DNA from 3 places in the Peribacillus sp. FSL M8-0224 genome. Region 2 is predicted to be linked to each of the others. Evidence: riboswitches for the same ligand, from Rfam matches in the RefSeq annotation. Region 2 holds a riboswitch; each other region holds the start of a gene.

Evidence for each region. A riboswitch is a leader RNA that binds a small molecule or an ion and turns the genes downstream of it on or off. The one in region 2 is predicted to bind preQ1.
Region 1: linked by a shared signal. The riboswitch ahead of queF (preQ(1) synthase) and the one ahead of MKX49_RS18395 (VUT family protein) in region 2 are both predicted to bind preQ1.
Region 3: linked by a shared signal. The riboswitch ahead of MKX49_RS28255 (QueT transporter family protein) and the one ahead of MKX49_RS18395 (VUT family protein) in region 2 are both predicted to bind preQ1.

The regions. Positions count from the first base shown of each region.
Region 1 covers NZ_JBBOOJ010000001.1:86,976-98,830, forward strand. Annotated here, with positions in the region: gene MKX49_RS00430 (heavy metal translocating P-type ATPase) at 1-1,468, opposite strand, end outside; gene MKX49_RS00435 (ArsR/SmtB family transcription factor) at 1,480-1,800, opposite strand; gene MKX49_RS00440 (copper resistance CopC family protein) at 1,916-2,482, shown strand; gene MKX49_RS00445 (copper resistance D family protein) at 2,486-3,583, shown strand; gene MKX49_RS00450 (DsbA family protein) at 3,629-4,309, shown strand; gene MKX49_RS00455 (disulfide oxidoreductase) at 4,309-4,752, shown strand; gene MKX49_RS00460 (YfmQ family protein) at 5,207-5,656, shown strand; gene MKX49_RS00465 (BA3454 family stress response protein) at 6,143-6,433, opposite strand; gene MKX49_RS00470 (EamA family transporter) at 6,528-7,364, opposite strand; PreQ1 riboswitch class I at 7,516-7,561, shown strand; gene queF (preQ(1) synthase) at 7,666-8,166, shown strand; gene MKX49_RS00480 (aspartate kinase) at 8,369-9,715, shown strand; gene MKX49_RS00485 (nitroreductase family protein) at 10,285-10,845, opposite strand; gene MKX49_RS00490 (ABC transporter ATP-binding protein) at 11,293-11,855, shown strand, end outside.
Region 2 covers NZ_JBBOOJ010000001.1:3,825,666-3,832,831, forward strand. Annotated here, with positions in the region: gene MKX49_RS18375 (DUF421 domain-containing protein) at 166-870, shown strand; gene MKX49_RS18380 (alpha/beta hydrolase) at 973-1,719, opposite strand; gene MKX49_RS18385 (PadR family transcriptional regulator) at 2,030-2,350, shown strand; gene MKX49_RS18390 (hypothetical protein) at 2,849-2,995, opposite strand; gene MKX49_RS18395 (VUT family protein) at 3,017-3,559, opposite strand; PreQ1 riboswitch class I at 3,610-3,652, opposite strand; gene MKX49_RS18400 (SRPBCC family protein) at 3,892-4,368, shown strand; gene MKX49_RS18405 (SRPBCC family protein) at 4,411-4,851, shown strand; gene MKX49_RS18410 (TetR/AcrR family transcriptional regulator) at 5,028-5,597, shown strand; gene MKX49_RS18415 (DUF4260 domain-containing protein) at 5,650-5,997, shown strand; gene queE (7-carboxy-7-deazaguanine synthase QueE) at 6,042-6,770, opposite strand; gene queD (6-carboxytetrahydropterin synthase QueD) at 6,763-7,166, opposite strand, start outside.
Region 3 covers NZ_JBBOOJ010000002.1:46,496-58,350, reverse strand. Annotated here, with positions in the region: gene MKX49_RS28285 (sensor histidine kinase) at 1-198, shown strand, start outside; gene MKX49_RS28280 (sigma-54-dependent transcriptional regulator) at 200-1,627, shown strand; gene adhP (alcohol dehydrogenase AdhP) at 1,670-2,683, opposite strand; gene MKX49_RS28270 (DUF3892 domain-containing protein) at 2,997-3,296, shown strand; gene MKX49_RS28265 (hypothetical protein) at 3,380-4,192, opposite strand; gene MKX49_RS28260 (YbaK/EbsC family protein) at 4,299-4,820, opposite strand; PreQ1 riboswitch class I at 4,993-5,037, shown strand; gene MKX49_RS28255 (QueT transporter family protein) at 5,044-5,529, shown strand; gene MKX49_RS28250 (TVP38/TMEM64 family protein) at 5,653-6,309, shown strand; gene MKX49_RS28245 (PAS domain-containing sensor histidine kinase) at 6,426-8,051, shown strand; gene MKX49_RS28240 (cadherin-like beta sandwich domain-containing protein) at 8,111-8,578, opposite strand; gene MKX49_RS28235 (cadherin-like beta sandwich domain-containing protein) at 8,627-9,562, opposite strand; gene MKX49_RS28230 (copper resistance CopC/CopD family protein) at 9,869-11,503, shown strand; gene MKX49_RS28225 (YcnI family copper-binding membrane protein) at 11,522-11,855, shown strand, end outside.

The sequences.
Region 1 (11,855 bases), 3.7 Mb from region 2:
GAATGATTTTTGATATGGTTGTATCTTCAACTAATTTCGTTACTTTTATCTCAAGGGAACCATTTTCATTTATAGTTCCTGCATATACGATATCCCCAATTTCCTTATCTACAGGAATGGACTCTCCTGTAATGGGAGCCTGATTGACGCTTGATTCTCCTTGAATGATTTCCCCGTCTAATGGAATTTTATCGCCTGGTTTGACAATGATCGTATCACCGATGGATATTTCTTCAACCGGCTTCTTGATTAACTCAGAACCAACTTTGACCCAAGCTTCAGGAGGTGCTAATTCCATAAGGTTACGAATGGAGTTTCTTGTCCGCTCAATGGATTTTGTTTGCAGCAAGTTTCCAATCGCAAATAGCCATACTACGGTAGCCCCTTCTAGCCATTCACCAATGAGAGCTGCCCCAATTGCCGCAACAGACATTAGAACATTCATATCTAATGAACGACTTTTAATGGCATAGAATGCACTTCGAGCAGGCTTATAACCACTTATCACCATTGCAATGGCATACAATATTGTGCTCATCAAAGTAGAAACACCATTAAAAGAACCAATAAAACCGAGGGCAATAAATACACCAGACATTATGATTAAGGCATTTTCGTTTTTGTTTTTTGTAGGTTGTACCGGTATATTTCTCGATTGTAAGGAAGCTTTATAACCAATTTTAGAAACCTCAGAAATAATATCTTCGACACTATTGGAATGGTCAATTTTCATTTTACCAGTCGAGAAATTAACAATGACATTATTAACGGATGGATGGGTATTCAAGTGATTTTCAATGCTCTTAGCACAACTACTACAATCCATGCCTTCAATTGCGAACGTTTTTACATTCCCTGTTTGATTTAAGGGCTCAACAGAATATCCAAGCTTTTTGATTTCACGCTCGATCGGGATAAAGGCATCAAGGTTGCTTGCAGCTACCTGCATTTTTGCTGTGTTGTAATTGACTTTTACTTCTTCAATATCTTTTAAAGCGCTTAATCCTTTTTCAATGGTTTTTGCACAAGCAGGACAATCCATTCCTTGAACTCTGTATGCCATCTTCTCGCCAGAAGGAAGTGGATTTAAGAATGTCTCTATTGTCTGATGTTCATTACTACTGCAACAGCTTGTTTTCACTGGATTTTTATCTTCATTCGTCATTGTTTCACTGCAACAACTACTATTAGTTTCTGGTGTATGTTCAATCGTTTGGAGAATGCTGCAACAGTCTCCTTTTTCTAGGTCATTCCCTGTTTCCTTGGATGTTTCACTGCTGCAACAACTAGTTTTCCCTTGAATTAAAACAGGTATTGACTTAAAGGTATTTACTGAATCGTTGTTACTGGCACAACAACTTGAGTCTTCTTTTTTTATATTTAAATTAACAGCAGGACTACAACAACTTTCCGTCTTATTTTCTGTATTTTTTGTATCGTTAGTTGAGTTACAGCATTTGTCAGCCATTTTATACACTCCTAATCTATTTGTCGCTCACAACATGAAACATCATTTTGGACATCTGCAAGAACGACATCGAACATCGTCAATAAATCTCGTATTTGTTGATTACGTAGACTATAGTAGCAGTATTTCCCTTCGTTCCTTCCTACAATAATTCCACAACCCTTTAAACACGCAAGGTGTTGTGAAATATTCGATTGATTCCCACTGACTTCTTCTACAATTTCAGAAACCGTTTTTTCTTGATTCTTTATACTTTCGAGAATATGAATCCTTGTTTTATTAGAAAATCCGTGAATCATTTTTACCTTAAGGTCTATATCAAGATTCTGCATAATTACCTCCTAACACATATTAGACAGGACTAATGTGTTTTGTTATCATCATATTAGCAACGGTTAATATATGTGTCAATCTGAACAAATAAAATATTTATAAGGAGTCTGTGGGATGGCAAAAAAAGTTTCTTTATTATTTTTACTTCTCTTTACCTTATTCTCAAGTCAAGCACTGGCGCATACTGGTTTGAAGGACTCGACACCTAAAGATGGTGAAGTACTAACGAAGCCAATACAGGAACTGACTCTCATTTTTCAAACAAAAGTGGAACAGACAAGTAAGGTTAATGTTTTAAATTCAAAGGGAGAACCTGTTAATCTTGGAAATTTTGTAATTGAAGGTAATGAAATGTGGGCCACTTTCCTCCAGCCCTTAGAGAATGGGAATTATAAAGTGGATTGGGAGATCATTGGCGCGGATGGACATCCAATTGAAGGAGAATTTGCTTTCTCAGTGAAGGTCCCTGGTGATGAATCCTCAAATGATAACCAGGAGGAATCGGTACAAGAGGATCCTGTAAAAACTGAAGAGAGTAAGGAAACTACAAATACACCACCTGAACAGAAGGTAAAAGTTAAACAAAGTAACATTCCTTCTTACGTTATTCCGTCCATTGTTGGTGTTTTATTTGTACTGGCAGTAGGGAGTTTCCTATGGCTCGTGAGGAGGAAAAAATAGTATATGCTTACCTTGGGAATGATTAGTGAACCAATACTATATCTTTGTTTCTCCTTGCTTATAGGCAGTTTTGTTCTACGTCTTGTACCAAGTGCCTATCGTCCAGATATTAACGTACCTAAAGGTGTGTTAATGATTGCAACAGCAGGTATAGCCATTTTTTCGTTTATCCCTGTTTTGCAACTGATTTTGGTTCTACATCAGGATGTTGGATTAGGACAAACCTTTCAATCTGTCCTCTTTACTTTTGAGGTGGGAAAAGCATGGATTTTCACCTATATCCTTACGAATATATTATTTGTTTATATCGTTTGGTTTGATTATCGAAAGAAACTTTTATATACATACATAGGTATCGTTTTTACTTTTGTATTAATTCTTGCATTAGGTTGGTCCAGTCATGCCAGTTCCATAGAACAATGGAAAGGATTCCTTGCACATACAGCTCATTTTCTTGCTGTTACACTTTGGGTCGGGATATTAATTATAGTTAGTTGGTTTTCAAAAAATCATTTAAATTGGTTAAACTTCTTAAAATGGTTTACACCGGTAGCGATAATTTGTTTTCTTATAACGGCTATATCGGGACTATTCTTAATGAGCATCGTGATTGATTTTAATGATTATGCAAATGCTTGGATCCTTCCTTATGGACAAGCACTTTTAATTAAACATTTGCTAATCATTCCATTGTTGGCGTATGCCTTTATAAATAGTATTCTGATGAGAAAAAGGTTAAGAAAAAATGAAAGCTTTAACCCAATCCCTTGGACAAAATCCGAAAGTGTAATCGTATTCTTGATTTTTTCAGTAACGGCAGTATTAGGGCAACAATCTCCCCCGCATGATGTTGAAACGACAGTAGCATCTTCTGGAGTTTCTCGATTGTTTGACCTTTTCTATCAAGGAATCATAACGCGCGATTTGGAAATTGTCCTAAATATAGGAATTGATAGTGGGATGTTATTGATAGCCGGATTAATTTTTTTAGGGTTAACCGTAATGTCATACATAAAAAGGGCTCCTATTCTTTTGAGTTTCACGATGAGCGTACTATGCGTCGTAACTAGTTATTTAACTTTAATGGTTAGCATACAATAAAGTTTGAAAATCATTAATTAAAATACATATATGAGGTGAAATGAGATGAAAAGTAAAAATTCTAGTTTTAAAATTGCAGTTATACTCACTACTGTTATTTTGGCAATAATAGCTGCACTTGTTGTTATTAATAATTTGAAATCAGAAACAACCAATGAATCTCCCACAGGAAAAAAACCTCCTATTGAAGGACAGCCGACTATAGGAAAAGCAGATGCCACTATATCCGTTGTAGAATTTGGTGATTTCAAATGTCCATCTTGTAAGGCATGGGGAGAAACGGTTTTCCCTAAGTTAGTTGAAGATTATGTTGATACTGGAAAAGTGAAATTTTCTTATATAAATACACTATTTCACGGAGAGGAATCACAGTTAGGTGCAGTCGCAGCTGAATCAGTTTTTAAAAACTCTCCAGATTCGTATTGGGATTTTCACAAAGGTTTATTTAAGGAACAGCCAAGTCAAAATCATGATGGATTATGGATAACGCAAGAGAAAATACTTGAAGTAGCTGATGGTATACCTGGCATTGATGCAGATAAATTGAAGTCAGATATTGAACAGGAATCAGTGATGGAAGAAGTAAATAAGGATACAGAATTAGTGGAAGAGTTTAAAATAGAACAAACTCCTTCAATAGTGGTGAATGGTACTTTGCTAAAAGATCCTTTTGATTATGAAAAAATAAAAAGCCTTATTGAGCAAGAGCTAGAAGGTAATGAATAATGAAGGAAGATATGGCGGGATTCAATAGACAATTTTTTCTCTATTTAGCATGGCTTGTTTCAACAGTGGCTACGCTAGGGAGTCTTTATTTTAGTGAAATCCGGGGTTTTATTCCATGTGAACTATGTTGGTTCCAACGCATATTAATGTATCCTTTAGCTTTAATACTTGGAATTGGCACCTTTCAAAATGACTCATCAGTAAAGAAGTTTGTATTGCCTATGGCGATTATTGGGTGGTTTATTTCTTTTTACCATTACTTGATACAAAAAGTTCCGAGTTTTGCAGGAATAAAGCCTTGTGTTAACGGTGTGCCATGTAATGCCCAATATATTAACTGGTTTGGCTTTGTAACCATCCCATTTTTAGCCTTAACGGCCTTTACTTTGATTATTGTTTGTATGGTTCTCGTGAAAAAGCAAAATATTAAAAAAAATCTTTAATATTGCCGGTGGAAATGTCAGTAATGAAGCAGGGGATGAATTGAGTTAATTTCAAAGATAATTTCCTTTATTTTGTTTAAACGTACTTGAAGCTGCTTAGCCCATTTTCTAAATGTACAGAGTTTGGCTTTGTCCTAATGGCTTTAGCTAGAAAACTATGTTTTACTTTTAGATCAAAGGTTCCTCCTGAATAAACATATTAGTTGTATATAAAAATCCATTTTTGTAATCAAATGATTCAAAAATGGATTCTTTTTTTTGATTTAGTATACACTTTTAAATAATAGTTTGATTATCTAATGCCCTTCTTCGAGAACCCGTTAGTTTAAGTACAGCGGTATAACTAATGTGAAACGTTAATAGAACGGACACATCTACTAAGAAAAACGGTCAGCCCCTTTTGATATAATAAGTGATATAAGAATTAATTTATAAATGTAGCGGAGATGATGAATTGACTTTGCCGGTTTTGATTTTGACAATTATCTTAAGTTTGTTAAAAATATTGGTTTCCTGTCTTCCAACCGATGCAGTTAATTGGATTATCAGCAAATTTAAAATACACGCAGAAATTAGTGGCGGGAATGCGATCGTAACCTTTGACGGAAAACGTTTAGAAGGTGAAGAAAAAATTCAAGTTATTAATTATTTTAATAAAGCTAGGTTTTTGAAGAAAAATCATATATTCCCAGGGAACGAGCAATTGTTTTTACATCCAGAGAACAGCGGGACTCCATTGGTCATTGATACTAAAAGAGGCAAAAAGGATGTTAGGTTATTTGTATATATTTACAGCGACCGTGTGGATGTAGTTAAACAGTACAGGAAGAAGCTCATTTCTTATAGTCTGTTTTCCGATAGCCTCCAAGAACGTTCCATGCCATTAATAAGAAATTTAGTTTAATAGAACATTAAAAAGACGGTCCTTAAAAGACCGTCTTTGAGTTTGCAAACAAAAGGGTTCTAACTAAAATTTAAAACAAAGTTGATTGGAACGGAAGATGCGAGACTCCTGCGGGAAAAGCGAGTCCAAGGGAGACCCCGCAGGCGCAAAGGCACCGAGGAGGCTCCTGACCGCCCGCGGAAAGCGAGTGCCTGGAGTGGAAATTAACGGTTAAATTGTCTACAGCTGAGACGCGCCTTTAAAAGACCGTCTTTTTAAAAGACTTTTATTATATAATCCCATTTCAATTGGGAATTTTTTCATAATAAAAAATTCTAGTACACAAACTGACATCTTAATTTTAGTGTCTTTTGAATAATAATAATTAAAAGTGTTTTTAAGCAGGAGGGAATTGCTGCAAGAGGGTCGTTAATCGTGCATATGAAAAGTATTTTGGATAGTATTTAAGGTAAAAAAAAGCAGGTATCTATTGCGATGCCTGCTTTTTTATGCTTTCCATTGTTTTTCAACTTGATGAAGGGCTTGTTGTAAAATTACTTCATGATCAGTACCCGGTTTAGTTAGGACGTTAGTTTGATAAGATTTTCCTTGGAAATCAACTGTTACTGTAACTTTTACCATTATGCATCTTTCCTTTCCTGATTCAGAATTAAATGAGGTGGTTGTACCTATTTCTTTTATACCCGTGGCAGAAGGATAATCAAACATTTCAAAAGCAGTAAAATCGAGAAAGTTAATATTCAAAATTATCTGATATTTTTCAGGAGGTGTCAACACTTTTTTTTTTGACCTACTCTATTTTCCGGTTAAATAAAAAACGACCTGGCTTAAATACATGACAGCCAGGTCGTTTTTATTATACGAACTATATTTATATTTTAGTTAAAATAATACCGATTAATGCCGCTAGAACACCGGCAATTTGATAGGTTTTTAGTTTTTCCTTGAATATATAACATCCAGCGAATACGACAACCAAACAGTTCAGGCTGACGACAGGGAAAATGATGCTTGCGATGCCGGTGTTCAACGCAAAGAAATAACATCCATAGCCTATCATGCTTAAAAAGCCTACTAAGGAACCGATTTTGACTTCCTTTAGCTTGATTTTTTCTTTTTTAAAGGCTAGAGCCGAAAGAAGATAAAGCATTCCGCCTCCATACATTGATACAAGGATATCAAGGGAGTTTAAATGAAGACGTGTTGATGTCGTCATAAGAATGCCGAGCACACCAAAAGATAAGATGGAGAGTAATGTGTGCATCATCCATGGGACATATTGATGATTACCTTTTGCATTAGGTGTATATTGGATGACTAATGTAGCGATAAACATGCAGGCGATTCCACTCCACTGCAAGGAAGAAATATGTTCGTGAAAAATTAAAGCTGCACAGAGAATGGGGAATATGGCATTCGCTGCGATTAATGGAGATGTCAAGCTTGCCGGACCCTTTTCAAAGGCGCTTGCCATCTGGATGTTACCATTGGCGTTCAGTACACCAATTGCTGCACCAAGCATGATGGACAGCCAGTTCATCTGCAAACCATCCATTAATACTCCATAAACAATGGACAAAATAAATGCTGAAAAATAAAAGAAAAATTGGATATGTATCTTGGAATACCCTTTTCCGCTGCTCCATTTAAAAATGCTGTTATTGATTCCGAAGCATAAACTCGTGATGAGTGCTGCAAAAATCCACATTGACTTAATCTCTTCCTTCGTGTAGGATAAACTTCTTCTACATTTTAAGCTGAATGCCATCAAGAATCAAACCAAATTTAAAATGTATGATTGACAGATTAGATTATTTTTTCTATATTTACTATGACAATTTTAAAATATTTCCCGATATACGGGAGAGGTTCATAGCATCACCCTCTTAAAAAAACTATGGCTTTGATATTTTTCGCGAATCAACCATATCTTTGAGGAGATATGGTTTTTGTTATATAGAGGCCCATTTTATGAATCTCCCTGAAATGTGGGATTAGGAGGACTTTTCATGTCTGGAAGAAAAGAAGAAGAATTAAAAAAAGATATCACACTGCTTGGGAATCAAGGAACAAAATATACATTCGACTATGCTCCTGAAATCCTTGAATCATTCGATAACAAGCATCCGAACCGGGATTATTTCGTCAAATTCAATTGCCCGGAATTCACTAGTTTATGTCCGATCACGGGCCAGCCGGACTTTGCTACCATTTACATCAGCTATATTCCCAGTGTGAAAATGGTGGAAAGCAAGTCTTTGAAACTTTATTTATTCAGCTTCCGCAATCATGGTGATTTCCATGAAGACTGCATGAACATCATCATGAATGATTTAATCGAATTGATGGACCCTAAATATATTGAAGTATGGGGCAAGTTTACACCAAGGGGCGGAATTTCCATCGACCCTTACACGAATTATGGGAAACCAGGTACGAAGTATGAGGAAATGGCGAATTACCGCTTGATGAATCATGACTTATACCCGGAAACCGTGGATAATCGCTAAAGAATGGAGAGACAATGGGCATATGCCCGTTGTCTTTTTTTTAGTTATAGCTAATTTCGATCAGTGGTTCTGTCATTCTGTCCTTTTTAAAAGTACAAATGTCCTCCTATAATGGAATTTCCACTTGATTGTTTCGAGAAAAAGCGTAATAATAGGGAGAGTTAATTTTGACAGAATATTTACGAAAATAGGGGATGTCGAGATGAAAGTTGCAAAGTTTGGTGGAAGTTCACTTGCGTCAGGTGAACAGTTGAGGAAGGTATTCGAAATTGTTGTTTCTGATCCAGAGAGGAAGATTGTGGTCGTTTCCGCTCCAGGAAAACGCAATTCCGATGATATAAAGGTAACGGATTTATTGATTGAAGCTGCGGAACAGCAGCTGCGCGGGGATAACGGAGAGCATTTGATAGAAGATGTTGTATCCCGCTATGCGAGCATTGCTGCAGAGTTGGATATATCCGAGAGTGTCATCACAGGGATTCATGAAAATTTAATGGCACTGCTGCATGCAGATCAATCTAACCCGAAGCGCTATCTGGATGCCTTGAAGGCCGGTGGCGAGGATAATAATGCGAAGCTGGTCGCAGGTTATTTCCAAAGCCTTGGAGTGGAGGCGCAGTATATCAATCCGAAGAAGGCAGGCTTGATCGTAACGGATGAAGGTGGATTTACCAGGGTGCTGCCAGAGTCTTATGATCGGTTATATGCTCTGCGTGATGAGCCAGGAATCGTTGTATTTCCAGGATTCTTCGGATATACGTTAGATGGTGATGTGTTAACCTTCTCAAGAAGCGGTTCCGATATTACGGGTTCGATTCTTGCTAATGGGGTCAAGGCTGATTTGTATGAGAACTTTACGGACGTGGATGCCGTTTATGCGGTGAATCCAAATGTGGTTTCCAATCCGAAGGGAATCCGGGAACTAACCTATCGTGAGATGCGTGAGCTTTCTTATGCAGGTTTCTCGGTATTTCATGATGAGGCGCTGATTCCTGCATTCCGTGCGGGAATACCTGTCCATATCCAGAATACGAACAATCCGGCGGCACAAGGGACCCGCATTGTGAATACACGGGATAATACGAACGGGCCGGTTATTGGGATTGCGAGTGATAAAGGATTTTGCAGTATTTACATTAGCAAATATTTGATGAACCGGGAAGTTGGTTTTGGCCGGAAACTGCTGCACATCCTCGAGGATTATGGAGTTTCATATGAGCATATTCCATCAGGCATCGATGATGTGACGCTTATTCTTAGGCAGGACCAGATGAAAGGGGATGCCGAGAAGAAAATCATTTCCCGAATCAAGAAAGAGCTTCATGCCGATGAAGTGAATGTGGAGCATGATCTTGCCTTGATCATGGTTGTAGGGGAAGGAATGCGCCATAATGTCGGTACAACGGCAAGAGCGTCAAAAGCCTTGGCCGAAGCAAAGGTGAATATTGAGATGATCAACCAGGGCTCTTCGGAGGTAAGCATGATGTTCGGTGTGAAAGGGCACAACGAAGAGACGGCAATTCAGGCATTATATCACGAGTTCTTTTGAGTATGAGCGTTTAGGGACCTCCTTTTAGAAGGGGGTTTTTTGCGATTAATCTTTTAATCACTAAACATACCTTTTTATCTGGTTCTTTATGGTAGTGGCAATGACTGTGTGGGGATAATCATTACAAGCTAACAGACGCGCTGCAGGGTTCAGTGCGTCTGTTTTAATTTAATACCCATATGACAAGTGGCAAATGCAATTGGAGGAGATCGGAGTTGACGCTCTTGAAGCGGATAAAAAGGGGGGTCCAACCTCATACATATCTTACACCAAATTATAAATGATCTTGCTGAATAAAATCATGTTTAGAAAGCATCCTTATCACCTAGTTAAATACTTCTATATAATACAAAAAAAGAATGTAGGAATAAGTTCTATCTATATGTGATTGGAGTGTAAGGCACGAGGCTCCTGCGGGAAAAGCGCGTCTAGAGACGAAAGCGAGTGCCTGGAGGGGAAATCAACGTTCAAATTGTAAAAGCATAAAAAAACTGTAGAAAACCCGGTTTTCATCGAGTTTGTCTACAGTCTGAGACTCCAACTGGAAGATTGGAGGCTTTCCTTTTATGTTAGTCCATAATGGTCAGGAGTTGATCGATCGCGTTCCTTGGACGCGGGGCAGGGATCATATCGGGATAGCCAACGTGAAGGCTGCCGACGATCTTCTCGCCTGGGTTCACGCCCAAAGCTTCACGAAACTCCATGCTGTGTATCATGCCGTATGTTTCCCATATCATCCCGATTCCCTGTTCCCAGGCAAGCAGGCTGAAATTCTGGATCAAGGCACTTGTAGCCGCATAATCTTCTTCACGTGTCATGGGATTCGGATTCTCTTCCATGATCACTGCGACAAACATCGGTACACCTATGAGTTTATTATATCCTCGCTGTCCGGCTGCTTTTTTCTTTTCAGGGTCCTTCTCTTTGCCTTCCATGAATGCACGTGTTGCTTCTGCGAGTTTTAAACGGCTATCACCATGCACCACGACGAAGCGCCATGGCTGGGTCATTTTATGGTTCGGTGCCCATGTCGAAGTTTCCAATAATGATTGGATGGTATCAATAGGAACAGGAATGTCCTTAAATCGTTTGATGCTGCGCCGTTCTTTAATGATATCTTCTAGTTTCATGATCATCCTGCTCCTTTAATCATATATGTAAGTTTAATAGTTGAAAAAAATAATCCCCGGCTGCCTAATATGCTTCCAATGTGAATAAATTACTTGAATAAAGAGGGGGCAATATTCTAGTGACTTGCATTCGCTAATGAGCATATAATTTTACTAGGCACAGAGAAGCCGGGGCGACATTGTATCTATGTACAATATCAAAAGGGTACGATAAGAGAATATCGTAATTGCTTATCAAATTTCAGAGATCGATAATGAAATTGAAAATCATTATCAATTAGAATTTTCGCTTATTTCCTGTTATTTGTCAAGGGTATTTATAAAAAAAATTCAAGATATTTACCAATGCTTTAAAACAGTTAAAATCTTTTAAAAAATCTGTATAAAAATGTATAATGAGAGGATGAAAAGATGCTATTTACATACGGAGAATCGAAGGTGTCATAGATGAAAAAATTGTCCTCATTTCTTAAGCCATACTGGCTTTTGATCATTCTTGCTTTATCCTTAATGATTGTCGAGCTCGGGGTAGAGCTATTACAACCTCTATTTATAGCAAAAATCATTGATGATGGCATTTTGCAGAAAGATTTATCGGTGGTGATTAAATGGGGAAGTGTCATGGTTGGACTTTCCGTTTTTTCATTTCTTGGCGGGATCGTTAATTCATTTACGGCATCACATGTAAGTCAAAGCTTTGGACATGATGTCAGGAAAAGCCTTTTTGGTAAAATACAGGCGTTTTCTTTTGCGAACTTGAATAATATCCCGACTTCCTCGTTGATCACAAGGATGACGAATGATGTTACCCAACTTCAAAATACGATTTTTATGGGCTTGCGTATCATGGCAAGGGCGCCGTTGATCGTAATCGGCGGAGCGATCATGGCTATTGCGGTCGATTTGAAATTATCCCTCGTATTGGTCATTTCAATTCCGGTTCTGGTTTTCTTCTTGGGATGGGTTATGAAGCGGGCGGCTAATCTGTTTAAGCTCGTCCAGAAAAAACT
Region 2 (7,166 bases):
GTTTTAAAGTTGTTATATTAATATAAATTTTTCGAAAACAGTCAATAAAGTCTCCGAAGGGCCAATGTTGGGTAATACTTATGAAGGAGCCGGCTAAAACTATAAACGGCCCCCTCTAAAGAGGCCCATTCTTCTCCTTTATTGGAAATTAGGACGTGAATTTTTGTGGATTTTTTTAATAGCCAGGAAACTCTTACTGCAATCCAGTGGATCTTAAGGGCCATCATTTCCTTCTTCTTCTTGCTTCTTTCGGTAAAATTGATGGGGCAACGGTCCATTTCGCAGTTAAGATTACTTGATTTCATAATGGCTTTAATTCTTGGAAACATTCTTGCCCACCCTTTATCTGATGAACAGTTAGGTTTGAAGGGCTCCATGATAACAACCAGTGTATTGGTCATTTTATATATAATTAGTGTGTTTGCAAGCCTTAAGTGGGGAAAACTCCGAAGGTTTTTTGACTCAGACCCCTTTCCGCTTATCGAAAATGGACAAATCATTTACAAAAGCTTAGCAAGGGCCAGAATCTCCATCGATGTTTTATTATCGGAATTAAGAAAAGAAAAAGTCGAAGATATTCAAAAAGTATCCCTCGCGCTATGGGAACCGGGCGGTACCATTTCATTGTTTTTAGATCCCCAATATGAAGCAGTAACCCCAGCAGATATGCACCTGGCAACAAATGCCTTCACTTTTCCTAAAACGATTATTAAAGAGGGAAAGATTGATTCTAAAGAATTGAACCGGGGCGGTAAAGACGAAGCATGGCTGAAAAACAAAATCAAAATAACATATAATGCCGACGTGAACGATATTTTATTGGCAACTCTTGATAATAACGATACCTTAAAGGTCTTTTTCTACAAATAGATGCGCAGCCAAAATAAAATCCCCTCAAGTATAGTGTAAAGCCTACTTACGACTGTAGGCTTTTTACACGTTCAACTTAAAGGGAATCAAAAATATCGCTTATTACTCCGACCAATTCAGTGTATTCAAGAACTTATACACATCTTCATACACCTGTTCACGTTCCTTGCCCAATGTGATAATATGGCCAGACTTTTCATACCAAATCAAGTGTTTATGCTGTGTATCGACTTCATTGAAAATCGCTGTAGCACTCTCCGTATAGTCGGGATCATCCAAACGACCTTGCAGAACAAGAGTTGGTGATGTGATTAAATCTAAATTTTCACCTGTCTCATTTATAATGTTCAACACATCTTTTAGTTGAGGCATAGGCTCTTCTTCAAGCAGCTTCACTTCTGCAGCAATTTGGTCTGCATCTTTGCCCTCAAACTTCTTATAAGCCTGTGCATAATTGAGCAAGCGGTTCTTTTGTCGACCGATACTTTTTCCTTGCGTCGGAGCGCACATTGAAACTACCCCTTTTACAGGCAATTCAATTCCAACTTTTAATGAGAACACTCCCCCTAAAGAAATTCCTACAACTGCAATTTCCTCATAGCCTTCTCCTTTTAGGAAATTATAGCCATTAACTACATCTCCCCACCATTCCTTTGGACCAGTTTTAGCAAGTTCCTCGGCTGATACTCCGTGCCCACTATAAAGAGGTCCGTGGCAAGTATAGTCGAGATCATTTAAGTACTTCCCTAACTTCTTCATATCTCCTGTACTTCCGGTAAACCCGTGAAGCAGAAGAACTGCTCTCTTTCCACCTATATATGTGAATGACTCAGGTGCTTTCACTTTCATCTATCTAGGACCTTCTTTCTTTGCTCTTGTTGATAAATAGAATCTAAATGATTTTCGAAAAAAAATCAATTAATACCCCTTGAGTAGTGATTCTTCTATCCTATTCCGTATTTTCATTAAAACCATTAAATCATGTATATAGTATCCTTACCACACTCTTCACAACTCATCCGTTCCGAAGCACATTTTACTATGATTAAATTTATTTAGCAATCGTCATTTAACCATTTTTTTTAAGAAAAGTAAAATGCACCTTGTGATACGATGTACAACGTATTACACTTTAAAAATGAAAAGGAGGAGATTTTATATGGATAAAGAATTAATGAAGGGAAGCATTGACCTCCTTTTGCTTTCACTTCTTTCACAAAAAAAGCTATACGGCTATGAAATAACCAAAATCCTGAAGCAAATGAGCAAGGGCAACTATGAAATAAGTGAAGGCACCCTCTACCCTGCCCTTAAACGATTAGAAAAAAAAGAATTCATAAAAGGACATTGGAAAGAGTCCGAATCAGGCCGCAGGAAATATTATCATGTCACCGAAAATGGACAAACCGAACTTGAGCGGAAACGCGAATGCTTTTTCTTCCTGGAAAAATTAGTTCGAAAAAGCGCAGAGCATTTCTAAACCAAATAAAAAGCTTCCTGCCCCCAATAATGGAACGGCCCAAGGAGCTTTTTTTGCTATTTTACTCTCGAATTCATACGGCATTCGTGAGTTTGGACTGTTTACTCGTGAGTTTCGCACTTTTACTCGTGAATTTGGACTGTTTACTCGTGAGTTTCGCACTTTTACTCGTGAGTTTGGACTGTTTACTCGTGAGTTCGCACTGTTTACTCGTGAATTCGTACTGCACACTTAGTTTCGCACTTTTACTCGTGAGCGCTGTTTACTCGTGAATTTGCTCGCGAATTCGTACTGCACACTTAGTTTTGCACTTTTACTCGCGAATTTGCGCTGTTTACTCGTGAGTTTTGCACTTTTACTCGCGAATTCGTACTGTACACTTAGTTTCGCACTTTTACTCGTGAATTTGGACTGTTTACTCGTGAATTTGCGCTGTTTACTCGTGAGTTTGGAATGTTTACTCGTGGGTCACTTCAATCACGCAAAAAAAGGACCTAATCAGGTCCTTTTTTTGTCTATTCCTTTTTGCTTGCGATAATTGGCGCAGGAGAGCTTCATGCATTCCCCTTGAACATGCGGGCCATATTTTTCACGAAAGGCCTCGAGGCAATAGCATTTTTCTTCTTCTTTTTTGGTTCCATCCATCGAGTGCATCCCTCCTAGCATTTAACTGGAGACTACACGTTTCTCCAGTTCTACGTTGATTCGTCCCAACAATACGGCACCAATGGACTGAATGATCGTTTTAACGATGATTTGGCCGATGACCGCAGCGGGTACTGCTTCCCATGGCAATATATTGGCACCCAGAGGACTTAGGCCAATCACGACAAATATCACCGAATCGAAAAATCCTCCAACGATCCCGCTGTAAAACACCCTCCAACTCATCGGGAGCTTTAAACGGGTATAAATTTCCGTATCCGCTGTTTCTGCGACCACGAAGGATAATGCGGAAGCAAACACAATCAGTAACGTATCTCCTAATAAAAATGATACACATGCAGATAAAATAAGTGCAGTGACGATGCATATATAGGTCTTCGCGCGGCCGAATTTATTCTGGACCAGATCTCGGAAGATGAAGGTTCCCCCGATGAGCAATGTCCCCATCGGGATGATGAACATGCCAAAATGTAATGGCGCAAAAGCTGCTGTAACCACATTCGCCGTGATGATGGATACTAAATACAATAAAATTCTTAACATTTCTTAATTCTCCTTATACAGAAAAAACAGCACCCTAAGAAAGAGCCCTGTTCTCCTTAGTTTTTTTGAGAGGGTAGCTAGAACCTCTTCCGCCCGGGCGGATTATCATTTCCCTTATTCATCGTAGCTTGAAAGCGGTTGGAAATCAAGAAGTTTCCATACCGTCGATTTAAGTATGTATTCGCTGAAACCGATTGATTTAGCCATTTATTTCAATGGGCCTGTTTCCCCCTTTTGCCGATTTCTGTCGCATAAAACTGCTTGACCGTCTGTATATAAAAGCCGAAAATCAAAGATAGAGTCTTGTACCTTATTTGGCGAGGAGAAAAAGAATGATGAAAAAAACTACGTTTGTCTATCCTATTTATATCTCAACCACACCAGAGAAGCTTTGGGAAGCCTTGACGAGTGGTGAAGTCACGAAGAAATACCACTTCGGATTACAAGTTCAGTCTGACTGGCAAGAAGGGTCAGCCGTTAAATATTTGCTGGAAGATGGGCGGATTACCGATCATGGGCATGTACTTAAATGCGAGCCGTTGCACCTGCTCTCGTTTACATGGATCATGGCAGGAGACGAAACACCTCGCGAGCAGCCTACACGGGTCACTTTTGAATTACAGAAAATGGACGATTCGACTGTGAAGTTAATTCTTAGGCATGAGGAGCTATTGGAGACGGATTTCGTATATGATGACAATACCTTTGAAGGCTTGAATAATGGATGGCCAGCCCTTTTAAGTAACCTGAAGAGCTTGCTTGAAACTGGACGGACCCTCCCGCCCATATCAGTAGACTGGGATAATTAAACGGAAACTATAAAAACACATTGAAAGAGAGTTGAGTTAATAATGGATACCCAAATAATCACGAAATTTAAGATAATCAAGCCAGCTAATGAAGTGTTTGAAGCCATTGTGAATCCTGAAAAAATCGGGAATTTCTGGTTCTCATCAAGTTCGGAAAGATGGGAAAAAGGCAGGACGCCTACATTGAGATACAACGAATACGATGCTGAAGTGGTCATTCATGTATTGGAAGTAGAGGAAAATAGGAAAATCGTGTTTGCATGGGGCGGAAATGATCAAGAAACGATTGTTACCATTACACTAAAAGAGTTGGATAAAACGAGTACGATCATTGAAGTGAACGAATCTGGATTGAGTGAAGACGACCCTGAAATAATAAACAAAATGATCGGACAAAAAGAAGGTTGGGTATATACATTAACCTGTTTAAAGGGTTATTTAGAAAATGGCGTTACTACTTTGAGAGCATCATTAGTTTTTTAATAAATTGCATAAACCCTCAATAAACTGGGGGTTTATCCTTTGCAACACTGGTGAAACAAATGGCAAAATCCCACTTAAAAAACAGTACTTTATCATTCGACCTAATAATTGACATTTGAAAATCCGTGAGCTATCATCCTAATTAACCAGTGGTCAATTAATAAGGAGGTGACAAGATGTCGCCAAGGAAATCGGCAGGTCAAGAATTATCCAGGGACATGGTTTTGAATGAAGCTAGAAACCTTTTTGCAGCGTTAGGGTATTCGAATGTCTCGATGAGGCAATTGGCTAAATCATTGGATTGCAGTCATGGAGCCATTTATTATCATTTTAAAAACAAGGCGGAAATATTTTATAGTTTGGTGAAAACGGATTTTTCCGTTTTAAATTCTTTAATCGATGATATCATCCTGTCGAAAAATGACCCTTCTGTAAAAATGGAAAAGATTTTATTGTGCTTCTTGGAGTTCGGTTTAACCCAACAGAATCATTATTCCATCATGTTCTTATCGAAGGAAAAAGAAATTCAGCAGTTACTTCAATTCGACTCTAATAAAACATACGAAAAGCTAATCCAGTCCTTGACGGATCTAACGGACAACAAACTAAATCCTGCATCCATTTGGTCGATTTTTCTTTCTCTTCACGGATTCATAACTTTTTATATTAATTCTGAGCTATCTTATCAAGATGTAAAAGGTTTAGCCTATTTTCATGTAAAAAATATCACCAAGAACATCATATAATTTTTTTTGGATATAATTGACCAATGGTCAATTAAACTTTGGAGGTTATGAAATGGTGAAGAAATTCCTTCATATTGAAGGACTTATGGTCCTTTTAGCGGTGATTTACATCTATTCGTTATATGAATTCAGCTGGTGGATTTTCCTCTTGTTGATTTTGTCCCCTGATGTTTCCATGCTGGCCTATCTGATCGATGATCGGATTGGAGCAAAGGTTTATAACGCATTCCATACTTATATCGTGTCCATCTTCATGATTTTGTTAGCCATATTCCTAAAGTCGGATGCATGGATGATGATTGGTTTAATTTGGACAGCACATATAGGAATGGATCGCTTATTTGGATATGGCCTTAAATACACATCATCCTTCAAAGCTACACACATGCAAAGGTTGTAATAAGCTTAAAAGGCAGTGTGATTAAACATCACACTGCCTTTACTTTACACGCCCCGCTTGTTACCCCATATATAGGTATGCAGCTGTGGCAGGACTTTCACATCATTCAATTCATCATCCGCTATCACTTTATCAATTAACTCTTCGTACTTCTTCAATAGGCCGCTGATCAATTGTCGATCATCCGCCGTCCTGCTGTCGTCATTGCCGACTTGCAGATAAAAGGGAATATCCGGGTAACGCCCATGTACATGTTTGGCATATTGATAATCTTCCTCGTTAAAGACGACGATCTTCAATGAAACATGTTTTTCTGGATTTCGATTGGCAAGATTCGAGATGATTTGGTCAAGCACGGTAAAGTCCGTGTTCATTCCAGAGCTCGGCGGCTTAGGTGAGATAGTCAGTTCATCAATATCGAGAAACCAATCCTGCCATCGGCTCCCTTGTGTTTCGACACCTATTTTCATTTTATTTTCATGTAAGATCGCTATCAAGCCGTTCAGGTTTTTCAACAGGGCCGGGTTTCCCCCAGATATCGTCACGAAGGAAAAACCGGAACCCCCAATTCGCTTCAGCTCATCCCATATTTCATCGGCAGTCATCTGAACGGTATCTTCCTTACCTGTGCCATCCCATGTAAATGCGGAATCACACCAGGAACATGAATAATCGCAGCCGGCCGTCCGAACGAACATGGTTTTTTGACCAATGACCATTCCCTCTCCTTGGATGGTCGGCCCGAAGATTTCCATAACCGGGAGTTTACTCACTTTCCATCCACTCCCGTCTGGCTTCGGCATAGCTTGTCGGCGTTTCGTACAGTCGAACAAATTCGACTCTAGCACCCTCATATTCTTTTAATGATAGGGCTTCGGCCATTTTTTCATAAATCCAGACAACCATATTTTCAGCTGTTGTATTCATGAGCGGCAGGGTTTCATTCAAATAACGATGATCCAGGTGGATTTCGATTTCATTTTTCCATATATCCTTGATGTCACCAAAATCTATCATCAACCCGCGTGAATCCGTATACCCGCTCAATCCGAAAATGACTTTATACGTGTGGCCATGCAGGTTCTTGCATTTCCCTTCATAGTCATGCAGATGGTGCGCCGCGTCAAAGGTGAATTCCTTACTCACGAGAACCCTCTTGTTTGTATACT
Region 3 (11,855 bases), on a different contig from region 2:
AAAGAACGCCTGCCCTTCATATTCCATCCCTTTCATACGACTAAAGACCGTGAAAAAGGTACAGGTTTGGGGCTGTCTGTAAGCCTTGGCATCGCCAAGGACCATGGCGGAAAGATCGACGTTTTGAGCACACCAGGACATGGAAGCACTTTTTTCCTGAGGCTTCCCTTACTAACAGAGGAAGAAAGGGGATGTTAAGGTGGTTCATTTACTTGTGGTAGACGATGAGAAAGAGGTTGGGACTTTTCTATCCCGCCTTTTTACGATGAAAGGTTACCTCGTACAAGTTGTGAATAGCGGGAAGGAGTTTCATGAAATCGACTGGAATCAGCAGCGTTTTGATGTCGCAATGATAGATTTGAAGCTTCCGGATTGCGATGGACTTTCCCTCCTGCAGCATCTAAAACAACTGCAGCCGCGTTGCAAGGTACTGATCATGACCGGATACAGCACCGTCAAGACCGCTGTTGATGCCATGAAACTCGGCGCGAGTGATTACATGGAAAAACCCTTCGTGGATATTGAAGTACTGGAAAGGCAGATTGACAACCTATTGAATGAAAATGAAGCATTGAACCAGCATTTCATCCATAAGCTTGCCGAGGATTCAGGACTCATTGTCGGTGAAAGTCTTTTAATGAAGAATTTGATTGAAACGGCCTTCAAGGTTGCCCAAAAATCCGTCAATGTATTAATCGAAGGAGAAACCGGAAGCGGGAAAGAAGTGCTTTCACGCTTCATCCACATAGCCAGCCCCCGAAACCATGAACCTTTTATCGGCATCAATTGCGGAGCGATCTCTGAATCCCTGCTTGAAAGCGAATTATTCGGTCATGAAAAGGGCGCTTTCACCGGAGCGACCCAGCTGCGAAAGGGTTTTTTCGAAATTGCTGGGAACGGGACGCTTTTCCTTGATGAAATTGCGGATGCAAGTCCGGCCATTCAAGTCAAATTGCTTCGGGTTTTGGAAACGCGGGAATTCATGCGGGTTGGCAGCAGCGTGACATTACGGACGAACGCCCGGTTAGTGGCGGCCTCCAATGAAAACCTGCAGCAGGCAGTGGACAAGAATAAATTTCGGGAAGACCTATTTTACCGACTAAACGTCGTGACTCTGGATATCCCGCCATTAAGGAGCCGAAAAGAGGATATTCCGTTGCTTGTCCGTCACTTGGTTGAGAGAAATGGTCATGGAGATATCTCATTTTCCAATGAAGCCATTGAAAAATTACAGCAATACAACTGGCCAGGCAACATACGCGAACTATCTAATGTGGTCTTGCGCACGCTAACTCTTGCAGACAATAAGTCAGTAATAACCGCCAATGATATCTCACTATCCAACAGCCAGATCACACCTGACAAAAATGTGTCACCAGAGATACAGTCAACAGAAAACCTTCTTGAAGAGTGGCGAAAAAGGCTGGTGGCTGATTTTAATGAGAAGGATGAACTGATGCTTGAAGAAATCCTTACGGAAATCAAACAGCTTCAATCAACAATTGGAAAGGAGCTCGTCATGCAGGCACTGCAAAAAACCTACGGCAACCGGAATGAAGCTGCCAAACGCTTGCAAATATCCATAAGGAAATTGCGTTATATATTAAATGAAAAGAGCCAGACATAATAAAAAGGAGGATGCCCCGTTCCAGGGCTTCCTCCTCTGTTCCTATTCTAGCGTCAATACGATGCGGCCGTTGATTTCTCCGTTTTCCATCATTGAAAACACGTCATTGATTTCATCAAGCTTTCTTGTTTCAATATTCGTTCTGACTTTACCCTCAGCCGCAAATTGAACAGCTTCCTGTAAATCTTTTCTCGTCCCGACGATGGACCCTTTTACAGTCACCCCATTTAACACTGTATCAAAAATCGGGATTGGAAGTTCATCATTCGGCAATCCGACTACAACAAGTGTGCCGCCCCTCTTGACTGAACTGTAAGCCTGTTCGAATGCTTTTTTCGTAACAGCCACAGAAATGGATGCCTGCACGCCGCCAACCTTATCCTTAATGGCCTGTACAGGATCGGTCTTAAGCCCATTAACCGTGTAATCCGCCCCCAGTTCCGTTGCCAGATCAAGCTTATCATCTTGAATATCGACAGCAATGACATTAAAGCCCATCGCTTTTGCGTATTGCAGGGCAACATGTCCCAATCCGCCAATTCCATAAACCGCTACCCAATCACCAGGTTTTGCTTCTGATACCTTAAGCGCCTTATAAGTCGTTACACCTGCACAGAAAATCGGTGATACCTCCGCAAAGTCAAGCCCTTCAGGAACCTTCACCACATATTTGGCTGGTGCTTTACAATATTCCGCATACCCGCCGTCAACGGAATATCCTGCATTCAATTGATCCAAGCAAAGCGTTTCCCTGCCGGTCAGACAATATTCACAATCGCCGCAGGCCGAATAAAGCCAAGGGATCCCAACACGGTCACCCACTTTCAAGGAAGTTACGCCTTCTGCCACCTTTTCTATAATGCCCACACCCTCATGTCCCGGGATAAGCGGAAGCTTGGGTTTTACCGGCCAATCACCATGTGCAGCATGTAAATCGGTATGACACACGCCACAGGCTTTAATTTTCACTAATATCTCACCATATTCCAATTCCGGGATCGGTACTTCCTTAATCTCAAGTTTTTGGTTAAATTCATTGACGACCGCCGCTTTCATTGTCTTGACCTGTTGTTTTGCATTTACAGTGCTTGCCCCTTGTTTTACATTCATGATTACTATTCCTCCCTTAATCTAGTGGATATTATTTCTTGCTACTGCTTACACCTACTACTTAAACTTGCACTACTGCACTACTTAAAATAGTTGCAAGTGCCATGCCAATGCAAAAAGGCCAAGACGACAGCATTCAAAAAAAAAAAGTGCCGAAAGATCGGCCCATTTGGACGAATTAACGGCCCAAGTTGGACGAAATCCGGTTTGTATATTGCAGGAAAAATGGTTCACCCTATAAATAGGAGGTGCCTAAAACATGGACAAATTTGAAGAAGCCTATGAGTCATATAAACAGCAGGGAACACCGCAAGCAAACCAAAGTGATTCAGCAGCAGGAAAAGAAGAAATCATCGCCGTAAGGAAAAATGAAGAGGACAATATTATCGCCATCAAGACGGACTCCGGCCGCGAACTCGACTACCCCACAGCCCTTGCGGAAGCCAAAGCTGGCAACCTGGCCAACGTTGACGTCTTTCATAAATATGGACGTGACATATTACGGAGTGAGCCCGATGGGATTAAAGAAAATAACCTGGATCAACTGCCGGAGTTTTGAGTTTTTCGGGGAGACTGCCTGATATGGGCAGTTTTTTTCTATCTGGATGCGCAAAAAAAAGAACCAGCATGATTAGCTGGATCTTATTTTTCATAAGGATAGGATTCAGAGATTTCGAGCAGTCGGCCGCAGGACTCGACAACCTCGATGATTTCCATCCATGACATGTCCAGACCCAGTTCATTAGCATGGGAAATCTTATCCCGTAATTTTCGGATGGCATTCGCATCCTTCTTCCCTTTACTTTTCGAAGGGATTTGGAAGAAGTGCCTCAATTCTTTATCTTTATGTATAATATCGAATTTATCACTGATTTGCAGGCACTCTATTATATTGATATCCTCATTTTTATCGATTCTCCTTTTATATAATTCAGTTGCCTTTTCTAAACGGTCTTCGCTGATCATTGGATACCAGCTGCCATCGCCGAATCTATCCAGGATGATATCGCTCATCCTCATTTCCAATAAGGTAATATATCCGAATATCAGCATCCTGATCGGAGGCTTTTGGAGGTCGGCATGGGTAATCAACATTTTAATTGAATTATTCTCTAATACGAACACCCTTGTCTTATTCTTAAAAATATGGAGAAGCTGAATCAAAGGGGTTGAATTCGAAACCATTTCCCTTGGTGAGAAGTTTCTCATATATTCAGAAATACTTCCTTCACCTAGTTCTTGCCTTTCGATATATCCGATGATTTCCCCTTGATCTTGGACTGCCAATATATCAAAATTCTTTTTTTTCATTGCTTTCTGGATATCCAGCGCCAGATCGTTTTTATGGCAAAACTCAAGCTCCTGGGCAATGCTCTTAACCGTTATATTTTTTTCATAAAGAGTTTTAAGACTCAGATAGCTGCTATTGCTTTTTCTTTCGCTTCCATTTAACATCTTTCACCCTCCGATCAGGAACACTTTCTGCCCGTTTTCCGCTTTAATAAAAGAAATGCATGAGGCCCCCGCAAATAAAGTTCACTGTAGTGGATTCCATCCCATTTCAAATGCCATCAACTGCATTTCCTGCCGCCGTATCCACATTCCGCTTTTCTTCCCACCCCTTACAAACATCTACCCAATCCTTTGCACCTGAATATTCAAACAATTCAGCGAGTGTAAGTTCTATTGCAGAGTTTGAACTGCCGCAAGCCGGAAACAATGACTCGAAGCGTTTCATCGATACATCAAGAAAAACAGCTAAATCGTTTGCCAGGCCAAACGGGCAAACGCCTCCGATTGCATGGCCGGTCTGTGCAAGCACTTCATCAGGTGAAAGCATTCGTGCCTTGAAACCGAACGTCTGACGAAATTTCTTATTATCCACTTTCGCGTCCCCTGCGGCAACGACCAAAATCGCGTGTTCACCTTCCCCTTTAAAGGAAAGGGTCTTGGCAATCCGCGCTGGGATAACACCGATGGTTTCCGCTGCCTCAATCACCGTTGCACTAGATGTTTCGAACTCCTTTACGTCGCCTTCCCGATTCCATTGTTTAAAATGGCTTTTGACACTTTCGATCGACATATTAATATTCACTCCTTTTTATGTACATATTGAAATAATATCATCCTTCATTGCAATAATTCAAAATCCAATTGTGCTGCTTCATCTGATTGGAAACCTATAAATTAAAACCATTCTTTACAAATTGACGAAACAAGCTTACATGGGATACTATTAATCATCGGGTAAACGCCTGCACGTGGTTCGTAACCATCCCACGATAAAAAACTAGGGAGAGAGTAAAATGAATGTTCGTACACTCGTGATAAACGGGTTATTGGCTGCCTTGTATGTGGCGGTCTCATTGGTTTTTAAACCAATAGCTTTTGAGATGTTCCAATTCCGTGTACCGGAAATGTTGAATCATCTGATTGTATTCAATAAAAAATATATCTACGGTATCGTTGGAGGAGTCTTCATATCGAATCTGCTCTTTTCGCCGATGGTGCCATATGATTTGATTTTTGGGGTGGGGCAATCCCTGCTCGCCTTATTGCTTGTCATTTATGTTTCTCGTTTCATAAAAGGCATTAAAGGACGTATGATCGCTACGATTATCTTTTTCACGTTCACAATGTTTTTAATTGCAATTGAACTGAACCTTGCCTTTGGCTTGCCATTCTGGCTAAGCTGGATGACTACAGCTGTCGGTGAGTTCGTTGTCCTCCTGATTGGAGCGCCAATTATTTATGGAATGAACAAAAGAATTCAGTTTGAAAAGTGGCTTTAAAAGGAATCTTCGCGCCGTTAAGCCACTATAATGGAAAAGAGCTGTCTGCATGATGCGGCAGCTCTTTTTTTTCACCATTGAACTCGAAAATGATAAACTATTAGTAAGAATGGTGGTGGCCCTTTGAAAAAAGTCCTGACCATAATCGGTCTACTTGTAATCGCAATTTTTATATACTCTAATGCAGAACTGTTCACTTTGGTTTGGAAAAGTGATTTGGATTCTGTGATTGGCATATTGAAGGAAAATCTTTTGCTTACATTTATTGTGACATTCGTATTGATGTTTGTACAAAATTCTTTTACAATCATCCCCTTAATTTTGCTCCTGACCATCAATGTCACGATATTCGGATTCATATATGGCTATCTATGGAGTTGGTTTACAAGTGTTGTTGCCTCAGGATTCATTTTTTATGCAGCCAGAAACTGGTTTCAGGAGCTTCTTTTAAAGAAGATTGGTGAAAAGTGGCAAGAATCTGTAGTGGAGCATGGCTTCATGTACGTGTTTACAGGCAGGATTTTCCCGCTTATCCCAACAAGCTTAATTAACTTGGCAGCTGGAGTCAGCACCATCACTTTCAAAGACTTTTTATTGGCGACGGCACTTGGCAACCTTATATACTTTTTCTTCCTATCACTGATTCCCTATGGACTGCTATCTGTTGAAATGAACCAATATACGCTAGCTGCGCTTGCACTCCTCTTCTTACTATTCTTCATGATCTATAAGCGTGCAAAAAAGAAGAAGAAACTAACCCTCTTCAGAAAAAACAGGTGACCACATTGGCCCCTGTTTTTTTATTTAGAGATTCTGCATATATTTTTTTCCGATAGTTTGTTAAAATGTGTATGTAATTTTACCTTTGAAATGTCTTAAAATCAGGGAGAATCTCCATGTCCAAACGCTCCATCTTAGCAATATATATCCTATCCGGGATTCTTACATTAGTCGTATTCGACTATTTTTTAACTACAAATATCCATAATAAAGAAGTCTTCATTCAACTCCAAAGGGCGGAAGGCATTGTTTTCCTTTTATCAATAGGCTTAATTCTATATCTTTATTTAGCTAAAAAAGAAGAATTCAAACGATTAAAAGAAGCGGAACAACGTCGGCGCACACTCATCAATTCAATGGTGGATTTCGTTAATTTCAAGGATGGGGATGGCCGATGGCTTGAATCCAATACCTTCGGGCTGCAATTATTTCAATTGGAGCATGTAGATTATAAGGGAAAAAGAGATAGCGAGCTCGCGGAATACTCCGAATTTTATAAAGAATCTTTGATCTACTGTGAAGTTTCCGATGAAGAAACGTGGGTAAAGGGGGAAATTACTAGGTGCGAGGAAATCATCCCTCTTCCCGATGGCAATCACAAGACCTTTGATACGATTAAAGTTCCCCTGTTCAATGAAGATGGTTCTCGTAAAGGCTTAGTCGTCATTGGCAGGGATATATCTGAAAGAGTTGTCGCGGAGAATCAATTATTCGATAGCGAACAACGCTATAAATCATTGTTTGAACACAACCCTTATCCGATGCTGATGCTTGATTTAAATGGAATGATCACGACCGTGAATCCAAGGTTTGAAACGGTAACAGGCTTTCAACAGGAAGAAATACATGGCGCCTCATTCATTAATTTGAATTTTTCAGCAGAAGACGCGGAATTGATCCGTACATCATGCCAATATGTCATGGAAAACCAAAAGGGGATCAAAAAAGGGAAAGATATAGAATTCCTGACGAAGTACGGGAAGTCCATCTTACTTTCTTGTACGTTTGTCCCGATGATGGTTGGCGAGGATTTAGTCGGAATCATTACTTATGCTAAAGAAGTCACTCAAATTCGAGAAACCGAAGCACGCTTAAGAAGAACCGAAAAATTATCGATAGTCGGCGAACTTGCCGCAAGCGTAGCCCACGAGGTACGAAATCCGCTGACTTCTTTAAAAGGTTTCGTCCAGCTGCTTAAAAAGAGCGACCATCCCTATGAACATTACTACACGATCATGTTAAGTGAATTGGACCGGATCAATCTTATTGTAAGCGAGTTACTCGTTCTGGCAAAACCACAGGAACTTCCATTCAGCAAACATCAAATCATCGACCTGATGAATGATGTCAAAACCTTGTTGAAACCAGAGGCGGACTCGTACCCCACCCAAATATCAATATCTGTCAAAAATGAAATACCGCTTCTATTATGTGAGGGAAACCAATTAAAACAAGTTTTCATAAACATGCTCAAGAATTCCATGGAGGCATCCGCCGACCACATTTGGGTTGATTTCGAACGAATGAACAATAACCTTTCCATCACCATCAAAGATAATGGAAGCGGAATAGAAAAAAACCGCATAAAACATCTTGGAGAGCCTTTCTATTCTTCAAAAGAAAAAGGAACCGGATTAGGATTGACAGTCAGTTGCCGAATCATTGAGGCGCATCGGGGAAAGGTCCGGTTTAACAGTGAACTGAACCAAGGAACCGAGGTCCAAATCATTTTGCCCATATAAATATGAATTTCGAGGACAAGCCTGAACCTTGTCCTTTTTTTGCTGGATTCAAAACCATCCTATTTTAATAGGGAGGTGAAGAAATCCTTTATATTCCCAAAGAATGACACCGTCTCAACAGGTTGTTTCCCATTAATCTGGCCTCCTGAATCATTGGATGTTTCGCTCTCCGTCATACCAGCTGTACTCGTTTGCGCTGCCTCAACTTCCGCCTCTTTTGATTTGACATCATCCACGGTTTCTTCCTCATCCATTTCAACATCGATATCCTTTTCGAAAACAAGGACGTAAGTACGACGCTCCCCATCCTTTGAAACAGTAACGGAAATGGCCGTTTTCGCTTTATCCTTGATCTTCACTTTTGCACTGCTCGCACCGTCATATTCAATTGTTGCTCCGCTGGCATTTGTCGTTGCATTCATTTCGACTGAAGAAATATCATTATCGACCTCGATATGATAGGTATGCTCATTAGATTCAAAAGATTTGTTCCATACGCCGGATGATACCGTCAGGCTGTTCAACACTGGTCCATTATTGCCTTCCTCGCCTAAAGAATCTGCGGACGTTACTTTCTAAACAGAATCCGTTTTCACTTTTTGTGTTGAAATACTTTCAATTTGCTGTGCATTCGTTACTTGACTGACACCACTGCTTGGCTTTTGATAATTGGAGGATTCCGCTGATGTTAAAGATGTTTTATTCCCCTTATCCGAGGAAGGTTGGGCTTTGCTCGTTCCTGTTGAGGGTTCCTTTTGAACTTCATCCTCTTTTGGAGCAGCTTTCGATTCCGTTTCCTTTGCTGCGGCTGCAGCCCGTGTAATCGTAAGTGTATATGCTTTTTCATCACCATTTTCCGCTGTAACGGTTATCTTCACCGTTGTCTTACCGACTGGAAGGGTAACCTTTACACCTGCACTGGTTGCATCCTTTCCATTTACCTTTACAATTGCCTTACTGTCACTCAATGTCGGAGTTACCGTAACCGACTGGACTTCATTTTCAACTGAAGCATGATAAGCTGTCACTTTAGAATCGAATGTTAATGAGCCTTTTGATAATCCAATCGATGTTAAAAGGTTATCATCACTTTCATGTTTTTCGACCTTGAGAGTATAGGTTACGGTTTCATTTTCCCCATCGCTGACGGTGATTACAAACGTATTCATGTCAGTTTGAAGAGTTAAATCCTTCAATTTACCATCTGTCATTTTGACACCATTCACATATATGGCTGCATTCTCGTTAGGGCTTGCTGCAAGCAAAGTGATCTTTTCCACATCATTCCCCACTGTTGAACTATAGTCGTGTACATCTTCTGTAAACTTTTGATCCAGTGCTATACCCTCTATCTCTAGCTTTGAAAGACTATTTACCGTTTGTGCCTCTTCCAAAATGACAGAAGTGCCTTCCGCAGCTTCTGCCGCTGGCATATAAGTGGATGTTCCCATCCCCACAAGGGAACCAACCAAGATCACCTTCACACTTGTTTCTTTTAATCCCTTTTTCATCAAAACCTATCCCTCCAAATTCCTTAAACATGAGGCTCAGATTACTAAGGGAACCTTAATTATTTCTTAATGGAGTTTATATCAAAAGGAGGATGCCTATTTGGTATAAACTTTATGCAAAGTGGAATTCCCACCCCTTATTTATGGCTATACTGGAGTGGAAGGCAAAACTAAAACTTATTGTTCTCATTTTCTAGCGAAACTCTTAAACTGCCTTTAGATAACTAAATTATTTTCACTGTTTTTTCACATTTTCCTTTTATAATGGGCTTACATAATCGGATGAAAGGATGATGGCACACCAAGATGAAAAAATATTTATGGCTGGTAGTCAGCCTATTCAGTTTGCTTTTATACCCGGCAGTGGCTTCCGGTCATGCTACAGTAATCAGCTCTAATCCTAGCCCGAATGAAGCGATGGATACTCTTCCTGAAAAGATCACCATTCAATTCAGCGAGAATATACAACCAGCTTTTCATTCGCTTGAGGTATTCAGCCAAGATGGAGACAAAATTCAAACTCAAGACAGTACAATCTCTGAACAGAGTGAAAAAATACTGGAAGCTAAGTGGAAGGGCACGATCGATGAAGGGATTTACTATATTAAATGGAGAGTGGTTTCGAGTGATGGCCATCCCATTGAAGGAACAATTCCCTTTCAATTCGGAGATCCGGCCGGCCTATCAGATCAAAATAATTCCGAAGTGAATGAAAGTTTTCCGAATTCCATCAACGTTATGCTGCAAAGTCTACAATACATATGCTTCGCTGCCCTTACCGGAATCCTTTTTTTCAGATTATCGCTAATGAAGGATTCTCGACTTTTTGAAGCCAGCAGAAGAACCCGTCTATACCTTTGGCTTTCATATGCTGGTTTAGCATTTTCCATCTTCTGCAGTCTGCCTTTAAGAGTTACGATCGATGCTGGCGTAGGTTGGACCGATGCATTTAATGTTAGTTATATAAAGGAAGTATTGAATGCTACAAACTTTGGGACGATCTGGATCATGGAAATTCTAATATTGCTCCTTCTATTTTTAGTAATTTATTTCATGCTCGAGAACTCATTGAATAAATCACTACCTTTCATTTCATTCATCATAATTGCCAGCTTGATGATTTGTAAGGCTTTCACCGGACATACAGCAGCCGTTCCTAATCAGGCTCTGGCCGTTTTGATGGATTTCCTTCATTTATTGTCCATGGCTTTATGGCTCGGCGGCCTTATGGCCTTATTGGTGATTTTGCCTGGGCTTGCAGATCGGCAGGCAGCCCAAGAAGATAAGAAAACCTTTTACTGGTCGATCATTCAAAGGTTTTCCAAATGGGCATTTCTGTTTGTAATCATCCTGATTATTAGCGGAATCTATAGCAGTTTACAGCATGTACCAACTATCCATTCAATGTTTAACACAACATATGGCCAATTGTTACTAGCGAAAATCGGTCTCATGTTAATCATGATCGTTTTAGGCGGCTTTCATTTTCTCAGAGGGAAAAAGCAAACGAAAAAACTTGGTTATAGTGTGGGAATGGAGTTTGGTTTAGGAATCGTCATCCTTCTCATTGCAGCTTTATTGACAAATGTCCAAACTGCCATGTCTTCTCCCGGCCCCATTGAAAAAACGTTACGGACTGAAGAAAATAACGAGGTTACATTAATGGTGACGCCCAATGAAGTCGGGGATAACCTGATTCAAGTAAATCTATCCAATGAAGGCAAGCCAATAGCTGAAATAGAGCAGCTTACGATCACGATGCAGCCATTGGATACGCCACGTGGTGAAATAAAGCTGCAAATGGAGGAGAAAAAAACAGGGACATTTACATCAAAGTCTATATTAACCATGCCAGGAAAGTGGAATATCCATGTTCATGGATTGACTGAAAGCCTGGATTCAATCAATGCTGATTTTATAATTTTCATAGGGAATTCATAATAGGAGGGATTTATACAAATGAAAAACATTTCAAAGCTACTTATTTTTACATTTGCTGCATTATTCATTTTTTCCGGTTCAGCATATGCTCACGTTACGGTCAAGCCTAGTTCATCTGCACCTGAGGCGTGGGAAACTTATACAATTAAAGTACCCGTAGAAAAAGAAACTGCCACTACAAAGGTGACTTTAAAAGTACCCGAAGGGGTTACTTTTGAAAGCTATCAGCCTGTACCTGGATGGAAAGTAACGACAGAAGGTGACAAAGATGGGCATGTAAAAACAGTAACTTGGGCCGCAACTGACAAAGGAATAGCCGCTGGACAATTCCAGCAATTCTCTTTCGTAGCAC